2 regions of the Polaromonas sp. P1_E12 genome follow, and region 1 is predicted to be linked to the other one. Evidence: predicted binding sites of a transcription regulator. Region 1 holds the regulator's gene; the other holds the start of a gene.

Evidence for each region. Region 1 encodes sigma-54, which starts transcription at its own class of promoters, with help from an activator protein. Its sites were predicted from a motif close to TGGCANGNAANCTGCTTT; they were not measured.
Region 2: glnK (P-II family nitrogen regulator) is a predicted target of sigma-54. The motif match lies at 2,864-2,881, and genes of this name have one in related genera.

Annotation. Positions count from the first base shown of each region.
Region 1 covers NZ_JBFUBB010000008.1:104,152-111,795, reverse strand. Annotated here, with positions in the region: gene AC1D13_RS20845 (THUMP domain-containing class I SAM-dependent RNA methyltransferase) at 1-1,340, opposite strand, end outside; gene AC1D13_RS20840 (RNA polymerase factor sigma-54) at 1,382-2,917, opposite strand; gene lptB (LPS export ABC transporter ATP-binding protein) at 3,063-3,854, opposite strand; gene lptA (lipopolysaccharide transport periplasmic protein LptA) at 3,869-4,495, opposite strand; gene AC1D13_RS20825 (thiol:disulfide interchange protein DsbA/DsbL) at 4,655-5,302, opposite strand; gene AC1D13_RS20820 (SPOR domain-containing protein) at 5,431-6,063, opposite strand; gene argS (arginine--tRNA ligase) at 6,118-7,644, opposite strand, start outside.
Region 2 covers NZ_JBFUBB010000004.1:84,404-92,047, forward strand. Annotated here, with positions in the region: gene AC1D13_RS12975 (SMP-30/gluconolactonase/LRE family protein) at 1-592, opposite strand, end outside; gene AC1D13_RS12980 (ammonium transporter) at 818-2,356, opposite strand; gene glnK (P-II family nitrogen regulator) at 2,389-2,727, opposite strand; gene AC1D13_RS12990 (YifB family Mg chelatase-like AAA ATPase) at 3,309-4,853, shown strand; gene AC1D13_RS12995 (OmpA family protein) at 4,897-7,644, opposite strand, start outside.

The DNA.
Region 1 (7,644 bases):
CATTCGATGGGGCCGTTCCACATCGGCACGCGCCGCGATTCTTTCAGGCGCATCTTGCCCGGCAGTTTGAGGTCGGGCGTGAGCACGTGAGCGGTCCAGCCGGCGTAGTTTTTCTTCCAGTGCGCGGCCAGTTGCGGAAAAAACTCCGTCGCTTCTTCGCCCCAGGCGTTTTGTGCCTGTTCGCGGCCGGGATTGGCCGAGCGGTCGCGCGATGTCTCGAAGGCGGGTTCTTCACGTGTGTCACCCCGATCACCGCTGTCCCGGTTCAGCGGCTGGCCGAATTCGTCAATGGGTTGGTTGCGGTGGTCCTGCTGCACGCGTCCTTCGGCATGTCCTTGCTGGCGGCGCTGGTCGCGTCCCTGCAGGCCGGTGATGCCGGCCACGCCTGCCACATCGATCCGTTCGCCGTAAGGCGGGTTCACCAGCATCACGCCCGAAGGCGCAGGTGGCATACGCTGCAGCGCGTCGCCGCCGCGGAATTCCACCGCATTGGCCACACCGGCACGTTCGGCATTGCGCTCGGCAAAGTCAACCATGCGGAAAGACACGTCGCTGCCGAACACCTTGGCCGTGGGCTCGGTGATGGCGGCTTCCGCCTGGTCGAGGAGGCCGTCCCACACGTGGCCCTGAAAGGGCAGGTATTTCTGAAAGGCAAAACGGCGGTTGATGCCGGGTGCGATGTTGCACGCGATCTGCGCGGCTTCAATCGCGATGGTGCCCGAGCCGCAGCAGGGGTCATAGAGCGGCACGCCTTCTTTACAGAGCTGATCCCATCCGCTGGCGGCAATCATGGCGGCGGCCAGGGTTTCCTTCAGCGGGGCATCACCCTTGTCTTCGCGCCAACCGCGCTTGAAGAGCGGCTCACCCGAGGTGTCGATGTAGACCGTGACGGTGTCCGTCGTCAGGTGCACGTAGACGCGCACGTCGGGCCAGCGCGTGTCGACGCTGGGGCGCACGTCGTCGAACTTGGCGCGAAAGCGGTCGGCGATCGCGTCTTTGATCTTCAGCGCCGCGAAGTTCAGGCTTTGCAGCGGGCTGTGCTGGGCGGTGATCTCGACCTTGAAGGTCTGCTTGGGCGTGAACCAGATTTCCCAGGCCACGTTGGCAGCAGCGTTGTAGAGGTCTTGCTCACTGCGGTACTGGTTGTGCTGCAGCTCGATCAGTACACGCTGCGCCAGCCGGCTGTGCAGGTTGAGCTGCAACGCGTCGCGCCACGACGCCTGCAGCTGCACGCCGGCGCGCCAGGCTTTGCCGTCGATCCCGGTGACACGCTTGACCTCGGTGGCCAGCAGGGTTTCGACGCCTGCGGCGCACGGTAAAAACAATTGGAGTTGATTCATGACTGACTTTGAGGGACGGGCAGCGCGGCCTGATTGGGCGGCTAGAGTGATTTGCGCAGGTTGGCGGGCGCTATGCGCAGGGCTTCGCGGTACTTGGCCACGGTGCGGCGTGCGCATTCAATGCCCTGCTCCTTGAGCATTTCGGAAATCTGGTTGTCGCTGAGCGGTTTCTTGAGGCTTTCGGACGAGACAAATTGTTTGATGAGCGCGCGTACCGCCGTGCTGGAAGCATTGCCGCCGGTTTCGGTGCCGAGCGCGGAGCCGAAGAAATACTTGAGCTCAAAGGTGCCGAAAGGGGTGCCCATGTACTTGGCCGTGGTCACGCGGGAGATGGTGGACTCGTGCAGGCCCAGCTCGTCGGCGATTTCGCGCAGCACCAGCGGGCGCATGGCGAGTTCACCGTGCGTGAAGAAATTTTTCTGCCGTTCCACAATCGCACTGCTCACGCGCAGGATGGTGTCAAAGCGCTGCTGGATGTTCTTGATGAACCAGCGGGCCTCCTGCAGGCGCTGCTGCAGCGCCTGGCCGCCCTGGCCCTTGTGCTGCTTGAGGGCATTGGCATAAATGTCGTGCACGCGCAGGCGCGGCATGACGTCGCCATTGAGCGAAACCTTGAAGCCCCGGCCCGACTTGATGACGATGACGTCGGGCACGATCAGGTTGCGCTCCACGTTCACGAAGCGGCGCCCGGGCTTGGGATCGAGCCGGCCTATCACCGTGATCGCGCCCTTGATGGCGGCTTCGGTGAAACCGCACAGGTGCGACAGGCGTTTCACGTCGCGCTTGGCCAGCAGCTCCATCGGTTGCTTGCACATGGCAATGGCTGCGCGGGTTTCTTCGCAGTCCTTGCAGTCCAGCAGCTGCAGGCTCAGGCATTCCGCCAGGTTGCGCGCACCGACACCGGCAGGCTCCATGTGGTGCAGCAGCTTGAGCGCCATCGCAAAACGCTGCTCCAGTTCTTCCGCCTGCGCCATGTCATCTCTTGCAAGACCGGCCGCGAGCGACGCCAGGCTGTCTTCAAGGTAGCCGTCGTCGTTGAGCGATTCAATGAGGAAGTGCAGCGCGGCACGGTCTTCCTCCGACAGGCGCAAGCTCAGCGATTGCCGGTGCAGGTGGTCCTGCAGCGACTCATGGCTGCCCGTGAGGTCGGAGGCCTCGGCTTCGCTCTCTTCATTGTTGTTCTTGCGCGCCGGTGCGTCGCTTCCCCACTCGCTGTCGTCGGGCGTGGTTTCTACCGTGCCATCGCCTTCCCAGCTTTCCTCGAGCTTGGGCTCCGCACTGACTTCTGCGTCATTCGGGGCTGTAGCGCTAGTCTCGTCTGCGCCGCCAGCTATCGAATCCGTAGCAGATTCAAACTCGCGGCTGTCCTGGCTTACCGGCGTGTTGATGTGCTCCAGCCCAAACTCTTCGCGCACCGCCGTCTCTTCCGACACTTCCAGAAACGGGTTTTCGTCGAGCATCTGCTCGACCTCCTGGCTCAACTCAAGCGTCGACAGCTGCAACAGCCGGATCGACTGCTGTAGTTGAGGTGTCAGCGCAAGATGCTGCGAGACGCGGAGTGACAGACCTTGTTTCACTGGATTTTCAAACTTGCGGAAGGTTGAGGCAATACGTCTTTAACCAGCGGGCGCCGCGGAACTGGCTTTGCCAGGCCGCAGGCGCCGTCCCCGGAGGGGGAGAGGGAGCTACACGAAGTGAGCGACAACAGGGGGGAACCATGTTCTACATCTTGAAGTGTTCGCCGAGATAGACGCGGCGCACATCGGCGTTATTCACGATCTCGGACGGTGTGCCTTGCGCCAGCACGTGGCCGTCGCTGATGATGTAGGCGTGGTCGCAAATGCCCAGTGTTTCACGCACGTTGTGGTCGGTGATCAGCACGCCGATGCCGCGCGATTTGAGGAAACCGATGATGCGCTGGATTTCGATTACGGCAATGGGGTCGATACCGGCAAAGGGCTCATCCAGCAGGATGAAGCGCGGCTGGGTTGCCAGCGCCCGCGCGATTTCGACCCGGCGGCGCTCGCCGCCCGAGAGCGCCGGTGCCGGTGAGTTGCGCAAATGATCTACCCGCAAATCCTGCAGCAGGGCGTCGAGCCGCGACTCGATGTCTGCGCGCCCCAGCGGTTTTCCGGTTTTGTCGAGCTGCAGCTCCAGCACGGCACGCACGTTTTCTTCCACCGTGAGCTTGCGGAAAATCGACGCTTCCTGCGGCAGGTAGCTCAGGCCCAGGCGGGCACGCAGGTGAATCGGCATGTGCTCGACCGACTCGCCGTCGATGGAAATTTCGCCTGCATCGGCGCGCACCAGGCCCACGATCATGTAGAACGAGGTCGTTTTGCCCGCGCCGTTGGGGCCCAGCAGGCCCACGACTTCGCCTTTTTGCACGGACAGCGAAACGTCCTGCACCACCTTGCGGCTGCCGTACGATTTTTGCAGACCTTGCGCAACAAGGCGGCTGGGGGTCAGGGCAGGAGCGGCCGGGGCCGCTGAAGTGTCAGTCACCACATCCATCTGTGCAGGTCTTTCTAGTTCTTTTCATTGCCCAGCGTCGTGCTGGGGCGCAGAACCGGGGCTGGGCCCGCGGGCGGTGCCGCAACGGGTGCCGAGGCTGTCGCGCGGGGTGACAGCATGGCGCGAACCCGCCCCGTGGGGTTGCTGGCCGTACGGTTTTGCGCGCCCCCATCCACGGTGAAGACGTCGGTGTTGTTGTCATAAACAATCAGGCTGCCGGTGGTTTCGTCCACCAGGGTGGCACCGTTGTAGCGGCGCACCACCGCCCGCTTGATGAACTTCACCAGGTCGGCGCGGCTGTCATATTCAATGCGTTCGCCTTCGCCTTCGATGTACTCGTCTACGCCGTCACGCTTTTTCCGGTAAAACGCCAGCTTGCCGGGCGCCGCGACGGACACCGCCTGCTGGTAGCCCTCGGGATCCTGCATGACGTCAACGCGCTCGCCGCGCACGATGGTCGTTCCCTTGGTGATCACCACATTGCCGGTAAAAACGCTGGTTTGCTTCAGGTCGTCATAACGCAGGGCATCTGCCTCCGCGTTCATGGGTTTGTCCCGATCAGCTTTTTCGGCAGCGGCCGGGAAAGCCGACCCCAGCGCCAGGATGACCGGCAGGATGAGGGAAAAAATGGGGTGTTTCATAAGGCACGAATCTTGCTGCTTGGTGTTGGGTCATTGTAGCCATGCCAGCTGCGGGAATGGCTTGCACGGGGAATATTAGGGGCATAAAAAAACCCGCCGGAAATCGGGCGGGTTTTTTGAGCCGGTGTTTGGCGCGGCGCACGGCCGCGGGCGCTTTCTTTATTTGGCCTTGCGGGATTGGGCGATCAGGTGATCTGTGACCTGCAGCGCGCGGGTCATGGTTTGGGTTTGGTCCGACGAGGTGTAATAACGCCCGGCGATACCCAGCGACGGCACGCCGGCCACTTTGTAGCTGTCCTGCAGCTGTGTGGCCTTGCGCGCCTTGGAGGCGACCGAAAAGGAGTTGTAGAACTCAACGAATTTGGCCTTGTTGAGGCCCTGCTTTTCAGCCCATGCAGCTATCAGCTCGGGCGTGTTAAGCGGTTGTTTTTCCACATGAATCGTGGCAAACACCTTCTTGTGAAGTTCCTCAATTTTTCCCATGGCCTCAAGCACGTAATACAGGCGCTGCTGAGGTTCGAAATCGGGCCGGAAGGACACTGGAACACGCCGCACGGACACGTCCTTGGGGATCTGCTTCATCCAGGCTTCGAATTGCGGCTCGAAGGCGTTGCAATGGGGGCAGTTGTACCAGAAGAATTCCACCACCTCGACCCGGCCGGCGGCGGCTTCGGTCGGCGCCGGCTTGTCCAGCGTCAGGTAATCCTCGCCGTCCTTGAAGGCCTTGGCCTGGGCTTGTGCCAGGGTGGGCAGGGCGGCGATGCCGCCCAGGGCGGCGGCTGAAAACGAAAACTCACGGCGTTGCATCAGATTTTTCTCCTGGAATGACAGAAATAGCCCGGAAACCGCCCCTCTGGCGGATGCCTCGTGGCGCGGGGTATAGGGGTTTGTACACCAGCCTCGTGAAAAGTTCAGCCTATCGTTGGATGAGGGCTTCAGCGCTGGACCCGGACCAGCGCGGTTTCAATGGAATTGTTGTCCAGGCGCTCCTTGGCCTTGTCGGCATCTTCCTTCTTGTCGAAAGGGCCAAGACGCACGCGGTACACGGTGCGGCCAGCCTGCTCGCGTTCCGTCACTTTGGCCTGCATGCCCAGCAGCAGCAACTTGGCGCGTTGCTGTTCCGCATCTTCCGGCGTGCGAAAGGCACCGGCCTGAATGAAATAGCTGAAGGGATCCGCTCCCGGACCGGATGACAGGCCTTCGACCTTGGCCTTTGCCAGATCGCCCAGCGGATCGGCAGGCGCTGGTTTGGCCACTTTGGCCGGCGCTGAAGCGGCGGCCTTGGGGGTGGCTCCGGCGGAGGGGTCGGGTACTGGAACACCAGGCACTTCAACCGCTGCCGGAGGAGGCGGCTTGGGCTGGTTTTTGCCGGCCAGCGGGGCGTTCGGGTTCCAGTCCTTGTTTTTCTTGGCTTCAACAGCATCGCTGTCGGGGTTGCGTGCCTGGCTCTTGTTCATGAAAGGAACCGGCACCTTGGTGATGTAAACCGCTACCGCCAGCGCCGCGCCCAGGCCGATCAGCGCGCCAATGATCAACCCCAACAGGGTTCCGCCTCGTTGTGTATTCATACCTTGCCCACGTTCATTGCCTTGTCCTGAAATTCGCATGGTTTTCGCCACCGTTTACATCTTGCGCGGGGCGCTCACGCCCAGCACCGCGAGGCCATTGTGCAACACCTGCGCAGTCGCGGCGACCAGCGCCAGACGGGCAAGCTTCACAGCTTCGTCGTCCACCAGGATGCGCTCGGCATCGTAATAGCTGTGATAACTGGCCGCCAGCTCACGAAGGTAAAAAGCCACGTCGTGCGGTGCAAATCCGTCAGCCGCGTTGGTCAGCATGTCGGGGTACTTGGCCAGCAGCAGCATCAATGACTGCGCCTGCGGGCTGTCCAGCGCCGAGAGGTCGACAGCTTTGAGGCTGGCTTCGTCGCCACCCTGGCCGGCCCAGGTGGTGAGGATGGAGCAGATGCGCGCATGCGCGTACTGCACGTAATACACCGGGTTTTCATTGTTTTTGGCCAGCGCCAGGTCAATGTCGAAGATGTATTCGGTGTCCGGCTTGCGGCTGAGCAAAAAGAAGCGCACGGCGTCGGCGCTGGTCCATTCGATCAGGTCGCGCAAGGTGACGTAGCTTCCGGCGCGCTTGGAAATTTTGACCTCTTCGCCGTTGCGCACCACGCGCACCATGGTGTGCAGGACGTAGTCGGGGTAGCCCTGGGGAATGCCTTCGCCGGCGGCCTGCAGCCCGGCGCGCACGCGGGCAATGGTGCCGTGGTGGTCCATGCCCTGGATGTTGATGGCCTTGCCGAAGCCGCGCTCCCACTTGGCCAGGTGGTAGGCCACGTCGGGGACGAAGTAGGTGTAGCTGCCGTCGCTCTTTTTCATCACGCGGTCTTTGTCGTCGCCGTAGTCGGTCGACTTCAGCCACAGCGCGCCATCCTGCTCGTAGGTCTTGCCGGCCTCTTTCAGTCTGGCCACGGCGCTATCGACACGGCCCGAGCTGTACAGGCTGGACTCAAGGTAGTAGTTGTCGAACTTCACCGAGAAGGCCTTCAAGTCCAGGTCCTGCTCGTGGCGCAGATAGGCCACGGCGAACTGGCGTATCGAGTCCATGTCTTCCACGTCGCCCGAGGCGGTGTATTCGCGGTCGTCCGACTTGACGGTCTTTTTGGCCAGAAAGTCGGCCGCGATGTCGGCGATGTAGTCGCCGTTGTAGGCCGACTCGGGCCAGCCGGCGTCACCGGGCTTGATGCCTTTGGCGCGCGCCTGTGTGCTGGTGGCCAGGGTCTGGATCTGCACGCCCGCGTCGTTGTAATAGAACTCGCGCCAGACCTTGGCGCCTTGCGTGGCGAACAGGTTGCAGATCGCATCGCCCAGCGCGGCCTGGCGGCCGTGGCCCACATGCAGCGGGCCGGTCGGGTTGGCCGAGACGAACTCGACGATCATCTTGCGGGCCGGGTCGGCCGGCTGCACGCCGAACTGCGCGCCGGCGGCCAGCACTTCGCGCACGGTCTCCTGCTTGGCGGCGGGCTTGAGGCGGATGTTGATGAAACCGGGGCCGGCGATTTCGATGGCGTCTACCCAGCGTTCAAACGCGGGCTTCTTGAGCAGGTTGGCGCGCAGGCTTTCGGCCACCTGGCGCGGGTTGAG
Region 2 (7,644 bases), on a different contig from region 1:
CGGGCCATTGGTGGAAAACGCGGCGGTTTGCCATGGCGTTGCTGTCGGCATCCCAGTCCCAGGCATGTGTGGTGTGCGTGGGGGTGTCCGTCCAGTACACGGTTGCGGCGTCCGGCGACCACGCCAGGCCATTGGCGATGATGGCGCCGCCTGCCTTGCGTTCTACCGCAGGCACAAGGCTGTTGCGGCAGTCGATGGAAAAAAGCTCGGCCACGGACTTGTCCCGTGGTTCGTACATCGTGCCGGCCCAGAAGCGGCCGCGCGGATCGGCCTTGCCGTCGTTGAACCGCGTCGTGGCAGTGTCATGGCCGGCCCGCATGAGTTGCTGGAGTTCGGCGCCCCACTCGCGGGCGCGGTAAATGCCGTCGCGCAATGCGATCACCAGGCCACTGCCTTGCCCCTGTGTACGGGCCGGCGCAATGCTGCCGGGCTCCGACGGCATGGGCCAGCTTTGTACCGTCCCCATAAAGACGTTGCAGCGGTGAATCTGCCGGCCTGGAATGTCAACCCAATACAGCATTTGCTCGTCGGGATGCCAGAACGGCGATTCACCCAGTTCACTGGGTTGTGCAACAACGGTTTGCCATGTCATGCGGCGTTCCTTGAAAGGCTGAAAAGTGGATAGGCACCCAAGGTTAGCACCGGCAGGGCCACAGCCGGAAACGCCCCCGCAACCCAATCCCGGCGATCATGCAACGCCCACAAGGCACGCGCCAAAAAAAACAGCCCACCGGCTTGCGCCAGCGGGCTGAACATCCAAAGGAGATACTCAATCAGGGGGCTGCCCTGGGGCAGCCCGAATTCGTCTGACTATGAATTAACGGTTGTAGGCGGTCTCACCATGCGAGGTGATGTCCAGGCCTTCGCGTTCGTCTTCTTCGCTGACGCGCAGGCCGATCGTGAGGTCAACCACCTTGAAGGCGATGAAGGAAACCACACCGGACCAGACGATGGTGATCAGCACGGCCTTGGCCTGAATCCAGACCTGGCCGGCGATGGTGTAAGCGTCAGGCGTCACGGCCGTGGCGGTCACCCAGTCACCCACGAAGCTTGGGCCACCCAAAGCTGGCGAGTTGAAAACGCCGGTAAGCAGCGCGCCCAGAATACCGCCCACGCCATGCACGCCGAACACGTCGAGCGAATCATCGGCGCCCAGCAGTTTCTTCAGGCCGTTCACACCCCAGAGGCAGGCGAAGCCGGCGATCAGGCCGATGATCAGGCCGCCGCCGATGCCGACGTTGCCGGCTGCGGGCGTGATGGCCACCAGGCCGGCGACGGCGCCGGACGCTGCGCCCAGCATCGAGGCCTTGCCGCGCATCAGCGCCTCACCGACGCACCATGCCAGCACAGCGGCAGCGGTAGCACCCAGCGTATTGATGAAGGCCAGGGCGGCGAAGCCGTTGGCTTCCAGGGCGGAGCCGGCGTTGAAGCCGAACCAGCCCACCCACAGCAATGCGGCACCGACCATGGTTAGCGTGAGGCTGTGAGGGGCCATGGCTTCCTTGCCGTAGCCGATACGCTTGCCGATGCAGAAGGCGCCGACCAGGCCGGCGACAGCGGCGTTGATGTGCACCACAGTACCGCCCGCAAAATCCAGGGCGCCCATTTGCCAGATATAACCGCCCTTGGCGCTCATGGCGTCGGCGACTTCCTTGCCGGTGTAGGCGTCAGGGCCCATCCAGAACCAGACCATGTGGGCGATAGGTGCGTAGCTGAAGGTGAACCAGATTGCCATGAACAGCAGCACTGCGGAGAACTTGATGCGTTCGGCAAAGGCGCCGACGATCAGCGCGCAGGTGATGCCGGCAAATGTAGCCTGGAAGGCGGCGAACACGATCTCGGGGATCACGACACCCTTGCTGAAGGTGGCGCCATTGGCAAAGGTGCCCGCAACGTTGTCCCAGATGCCCTTCATGAAGAGCCGGTCGAAGCCGCCGAAGAAGGCGTTGCCTTCGGTGAAGGCCAGACTGTAGCCATAGATAAACCACAGCACGACGATCATCGAGAACGTCACCATGACCTGCATCAGGACCGACAGCATGTTCTTGCTGCGGACCAGACCGCCGTAGAACAGCGCCAGGCCGGGCACGGTCATCATGATGACCAGCAGCGTGGAAACCATCATCCAGGCGGTGTCGCCTTTGTTGGGAACGGGCGCAGCGGCAGCCGGTGCAGAGGCTGCTGCTGCAGCGGCGGGTGCTGTCGCTGCAGCAGGCGCGGCGGCGGAAGCAGCAGCTTCAGCCGGCTTGGCTTCTGCGGCGGAAGCGGCGGGTGCAGCTGCCGGGGCCTGCGCCATCACGGCGCCGGTCGTCAGCAGGCTCAGTCCCAGTACAAGGGAGGCAAGTAGTTTTTTCATGTCTATGTTCTCTTCGTTTTTTGGGGTAAGCCTTACAGCGCTTCCTTGCCGGTTTCACCGGTACGGATGCGCACGACCTGCTCGAGGTTGTAAACAAAAACCTTGCCGTCGCCGATCTTGCCGGTGCGGGCGGCGCCCTCAACCGCTTCAATCACGCGATCCACCAGCTCGTCGGAGACTGCTGCTTCGATCTTGACCTTGGGCAGAAAATCGACGACATACTCGGCGCCGCGGTACAGCTCGGTATGGCCTTTCTGGCGGCCGAAGCCTTTGACTTCAGTCACAGTAATGCCTTGCACGCCAATGCCGGAAAGCGCTTCACGCACTTCGTCCAGCTTGAACGGTTTAATGATGGCCGTTACGAGTTTCATTTTCAGGTTTCCTCCAGGGATGAATAGGGAAGCAGCATCGTCAAGCACCACCTCAGCCGGATTAAGGCTTTTGTACGAGTCATTGCTGATGGAGTCTCCGTAGAAGCTCCAAAGGTTGGCAACTTGCGTGGACTTCTTAGCAGGTAACGTGCCAAAGACGCTTTGCATGGATGACCGGCCTGCCCCTGAACTTCGAGCGAACCTCCGCGAATTGCGCCGAATACGATGCACCAATAAAGGGCATTCAAGCGCACAATTTTGGAGCATAAAACCAAAAAAGCATCACCAAGCCTGTCTTTAGTGCACGGCGGTCTTCTGCAACGTTCGTTTCTGGGATGGTCAGCACCAGGAGATCGGCGGCAAGAATGCCACGGCGGATCCCGGCACTGACACAACCAGGCAAATGCGCGGGACGAAAGTGAGTGCCGCTATCGGATGCAGTGGGGCACACCTTTCTGGTGAACCGGCGGGTGGCTTCTCTCGCTAGGCGATACTCGTCTTACGTGAAGGTCTGGTGCGCCTGCAACCCGGGATGGCCTCGGGTTCAGTTGTGATGCCGCCTCTGAGGGAGGGAGTTTCGAATGAGCTTGTCTTTAGTGCATAGCCGCGCCTTGTTGGGCCTGGAAGCAAGGCCGGTGCAGGTGGAGGTGCATCTTGCCAACGGCTTGCCCAGCTTTACGCTGGTCGGGCTTGCGGAAACGGAAGTCAAGGAAGCGCGTGAACGCGTGCGCTCGGCCATCCAGAACGCCGGACTGGAATTTCCCGCCAATAAACGCATTACGGTCAATCTGGCACCCGCCGACCTTCCCAAGGATTCCGGCCGGTTCGACCTGCCCATCGCGCTCGGCATCCTGGCGGCCAGCGGCCAGATCGACGCCCGCAAACTGGAAGGCTATGAGTTCGCCGGCGAGTTGTCGCTGGGCGGCGACTTGCGGCCCATTCGGGGAGCGCTTGCCATGAGCCTCGCCCTGGCGCGCCCGGAACGGCTGGCCGCCGAGAAGCTGCCGAAGCTGGTGCTACCGGAGGCCAGCGCCCAGGAAGCAGCGTTGGTCCCCGGCGCCGAAATCTTTCAGGCGCACCATTTACTCGATGTGGTGAGGCAATTTTTGCCGGGCGACACCCCGATCGAAGCAGGGGAAGGCTGGTCTCGCGTCAAGCCGATCGTGCCTTCGGGGCAGTCCCCGTATCCTGATCTGGCCGACGTCAAAGGCCAGGCGGCGGCCCGACGCGCCCTGGAAATTGCCGCGACCGGCGGACACAGCGTACTGATGATGGGCGCCCCAGGCTCCGGAAAATCCATGCTGGCACAGCGCTTTGCGGGCCTTCTGCCGGCCATGACCACCGAAGAAGCGCTGGAAAGCGCAGCGGTGGCGTCACTGGGCGGCCGGTTCACGCTGGACAAATGGGCGATACGCCCCACCTGCGCGCCGCACCACACGGCCAGCGCCGTTGCGCTTGTCGGTGGTGGTTCCCCGCCGCGGCCTGGTGAAATTTCCCTGGCGCACCGCGGCATCCTGTTTCTGGATGAACTTCCGGAGTTTCCGCGGGCAGCCCTGGAAGCCCTGCGTGAACCGCTGGAGTCCGGCACCATCACCATTTCGCGAGCCGCCCAGCGCGCCGAGTTCCCGGCGCGCTTTCAGCTGGTTGCAGCGATGAACCCTTGCCCCTGCGGTTACCTCGGCTCGAGCTTGCGGGCTTGCCGTTGTTCGCCCGAACAGGTGTCGCGTTACCAGGGCAAGCTCAGCGGCCCGCTGCTGGACCGCATCGACCTGCATGTTGAGGTGGGTGCGCTCGCAGCCGATGAACTGGTCAACGCGGCGCCGGGCGAGGCCACCGCCGTTATCAGGGCCCGGGTTGCCACGGCACGTGATCGTGCTATTGCCCGGCAGGGCACCACCAACCAGGCACTGGAAGGCCAGGCCATTGATGCGCAATGCCAGCTCGATGACGCGGCCGCGAAATTCCTGAACACAGCAGCAGCGCGGTTAGGGTGGTCAGGCCGCAGCATTCATCGCTGCCTGAAAGTGGCCAGGACGATTGCCGACCTCGCAGGCGCACAGGCCGTCCAGGTCGTCCACGTCGCGGAAGCCGTGCAGTACCGCCGGGCGCTCAAGGCAGCCCATTGACCGCCGCCGCACAACCGCGCGAAGGCCTGTTAATTTCAAACGTTCAATAGGTGGCAAGCACATTCAGGAACCAGCCCCGGCTGCGGTAAGACAGGTCGGTCAGGTCATCGGAATACTTGGTGAAGTTGTATCCCACCCCAACCTTCACCCCCTTGCCAAGGTGGCGATAGACACCGAGGAGCATGCCGGCTTTTGCATCCTGCGCCTCCGTGGCGCGCAGGTTGCGCCATTCAATCAGGGCGTCCCACTCCTTGACCAGGTGAAGATCCGCCCGGAAGATCAGAAGATCAGCACGGCTGGAGAACCACTCCCCGCCGGCAACCGGCATTTTCAGCTCGCCGATGCGGAACGCGTATTTGGCGCCGACGGAAAGCCACGGCTTCACGTCGTAAATCGTGTCGACGGAAAACACCTGGCTGCGCTGCGCGTAGTCGGCCGCCTGGCCCGAAGGGGTCAGCTGGCCCGCGGTCGGCACGTTGTGCAGGTTGGTGTACTTGAACAGGGTGTTCCAGCGGTCGTTGTCAACCGGCCGGTAGGCGCTGCCCAGCACAAACTCATGGTAGTTACCGTCGACAAAGGCCCCCTGGCTGTTGCTTGAACGCGAGACATTGAGCTTGCCCAGCACGCGCCAGGCAGGGTCCACCTGCATGCCCACCGTGTTGCGCATCAGCCAGGTGGTACGTTCGCCGGACACATTGCTCCGGTCGTTGCGCCACTCAAGATTACCGCCGTATTTCAGGCTGTCCTTTTTGTAGCCGACAGAGCCACCGAGCGCACGGCGCCTGAGGTCACCAGCCAATGGGTCGGACACGGTTCCGAACTCGACCTTGGCGCCCCAGTTCCAGCGGTCATTGGGCGACCAGTCCATGCCAAAGGCTTGCGTCAAGCTTTGCGGGCCGGCCCCATTGACTGCACGGCCCTCGCCGAACACCCGCAATTGATCGGACACGCGGGTGCTTGCACCAGAGACCAGCGTCCCTTGGCGGCCGCGCCACGCGACATCCGGGCTTTCTGTTTCCATCGTGTACGCCAGATAGGCATTGCTCCGGTCGGAGATGCGGTAGTCGGCGCCCAGCTTGCCGCCGGCGCCCATGCTGCCGCCGGATGCTTCGCCGCTGAGCTTCACGCGTTCGCTGACTTGCAGTGCGCCACCCAGGCCGACGCGGTTGTTGGGGTCGCGCGTATCGTCACGCTCCAGCGTCCCCTGAACGTAACCGTAAGCTTCCCAGTTTTCTTTTTCGCCGGGTTTTCCACCCGCACGATCAGGCCGGTAATCCGCCCTCACCTGCGCATCCGTGCGCGATCCGGTCTGGGAAAGCAACGGACTGGCATTCGGCGTGACATTGGAACGATCGTCCGCACGGACCCCGACAGCGACTTCCCATTCGCTGTTCAGCGTCTGCCGCACCGCAAGCTCGGCGTTCTGGTTATTCTGCAGATCGCCGTCGCGCTTGTCTGCCTTGACCAGCACGCGCGTGCCCGGAGAAAGCTCCACATCGGCAGCGGCACCGGCCTGCCGGACCGCCTCGCCGCCTATGCCAATCTGCCCTGGGGCCGAATAACCGCGGTCACGGTTCTGGACATAAGAGGTGATCTTCCCCTTCATGCTGTCGGTGACTTCGGCGAGATCCACCGAGCCTTCCAGACGTTCTGCACCGGCCGACTGGATGCCGCCGTTGCTCAGCGTGTTAAATCCAAAGCCGCCATCCAGAGAGGTTTGGGCCCCATTGCCCGGCCCCTTTGAGCGTGCCGCCTCAAACTTCAGCCAGGTGCCAGGCTTGTAGCGCAGCGTCCCGTCGATTCCCTTGAGCGTCTGGCTGGATCCTGTTTCGCCCTGGTGGTAGCTGCTGGCGCCCAGCTGCACATGGTCGTTCAGCCATTGGCTCGCGCGAATGCCGGTCGACAGGTTGTTGATGGCCGTGACGCCGGGCGCAAACTCGTATGTCGTCACGAGGTAGACCGGCTGGCCGCCTACCGCAGACGCCATGATCAGGCCGGCGCCGGCGCCAGTCGCGGACAAGGGCGACTGCAACAGAATACGGCCTTGAAGGTAGTTGATCTCGTAATCCTGCGTAGGTGCGAGCTCGCGGCGCTCGATCACCATGCCGGAGTCCTTGTCGCGGACCTCGATCCAGACGCGCTCCGAGCCCTGTGTGATGTCGAGGTGGCGCAGGTAGTACAGCGAGCCTCCCGTGCCGCGAAACTCCTCGCGCGAAGCCAGCGTTCCCGGATCGGCGGCAAAAGCATCAATCTGGGTCTGTTTTTCGCCATAGGCCGTGGCATCTTCAGAGCGGTAGCGTACCTGTGCGCCATATAGGCCGCGTGAGTATTGCATCAGCTCCGTTCCGCTCCACGAGGTCTGGAAGTTACCCCACATGACGTGCGAGTCGCCTTTTTGCAGTTTGACAAAAAACTTGCCCTGCGTCGGCGCATCATCCACCGTTGTGCTGTCATCGCCGTAGACGGGGTAATAGAGGTTGGGGTCAATACTGCGCAGAAGGTATTTGGGATCCTTGCTGGAGAAGTTGGAAAACAGGTCCTCGATAGGACCTTCCCGGGTATCGGCCGAAGCCGTCAGCAGCCATTCGCCCTTGATTTTCCCCTTGAGGTAAAAAGCGGCGCGGCCATCGACATACACCTTGTCTTCGTAGTGACTCATGTCACCTGTCACCAGTTTCGCAGGCCCGGAGACGTTGTTTTTCCCGACCGTCAAATCCCCTAGTGCCAGGTAAAACCAGTCATCCGCGGCGATGTTGAGGTTGCGGCGAAAGGTGCTTGCGCGCCCGTCCGA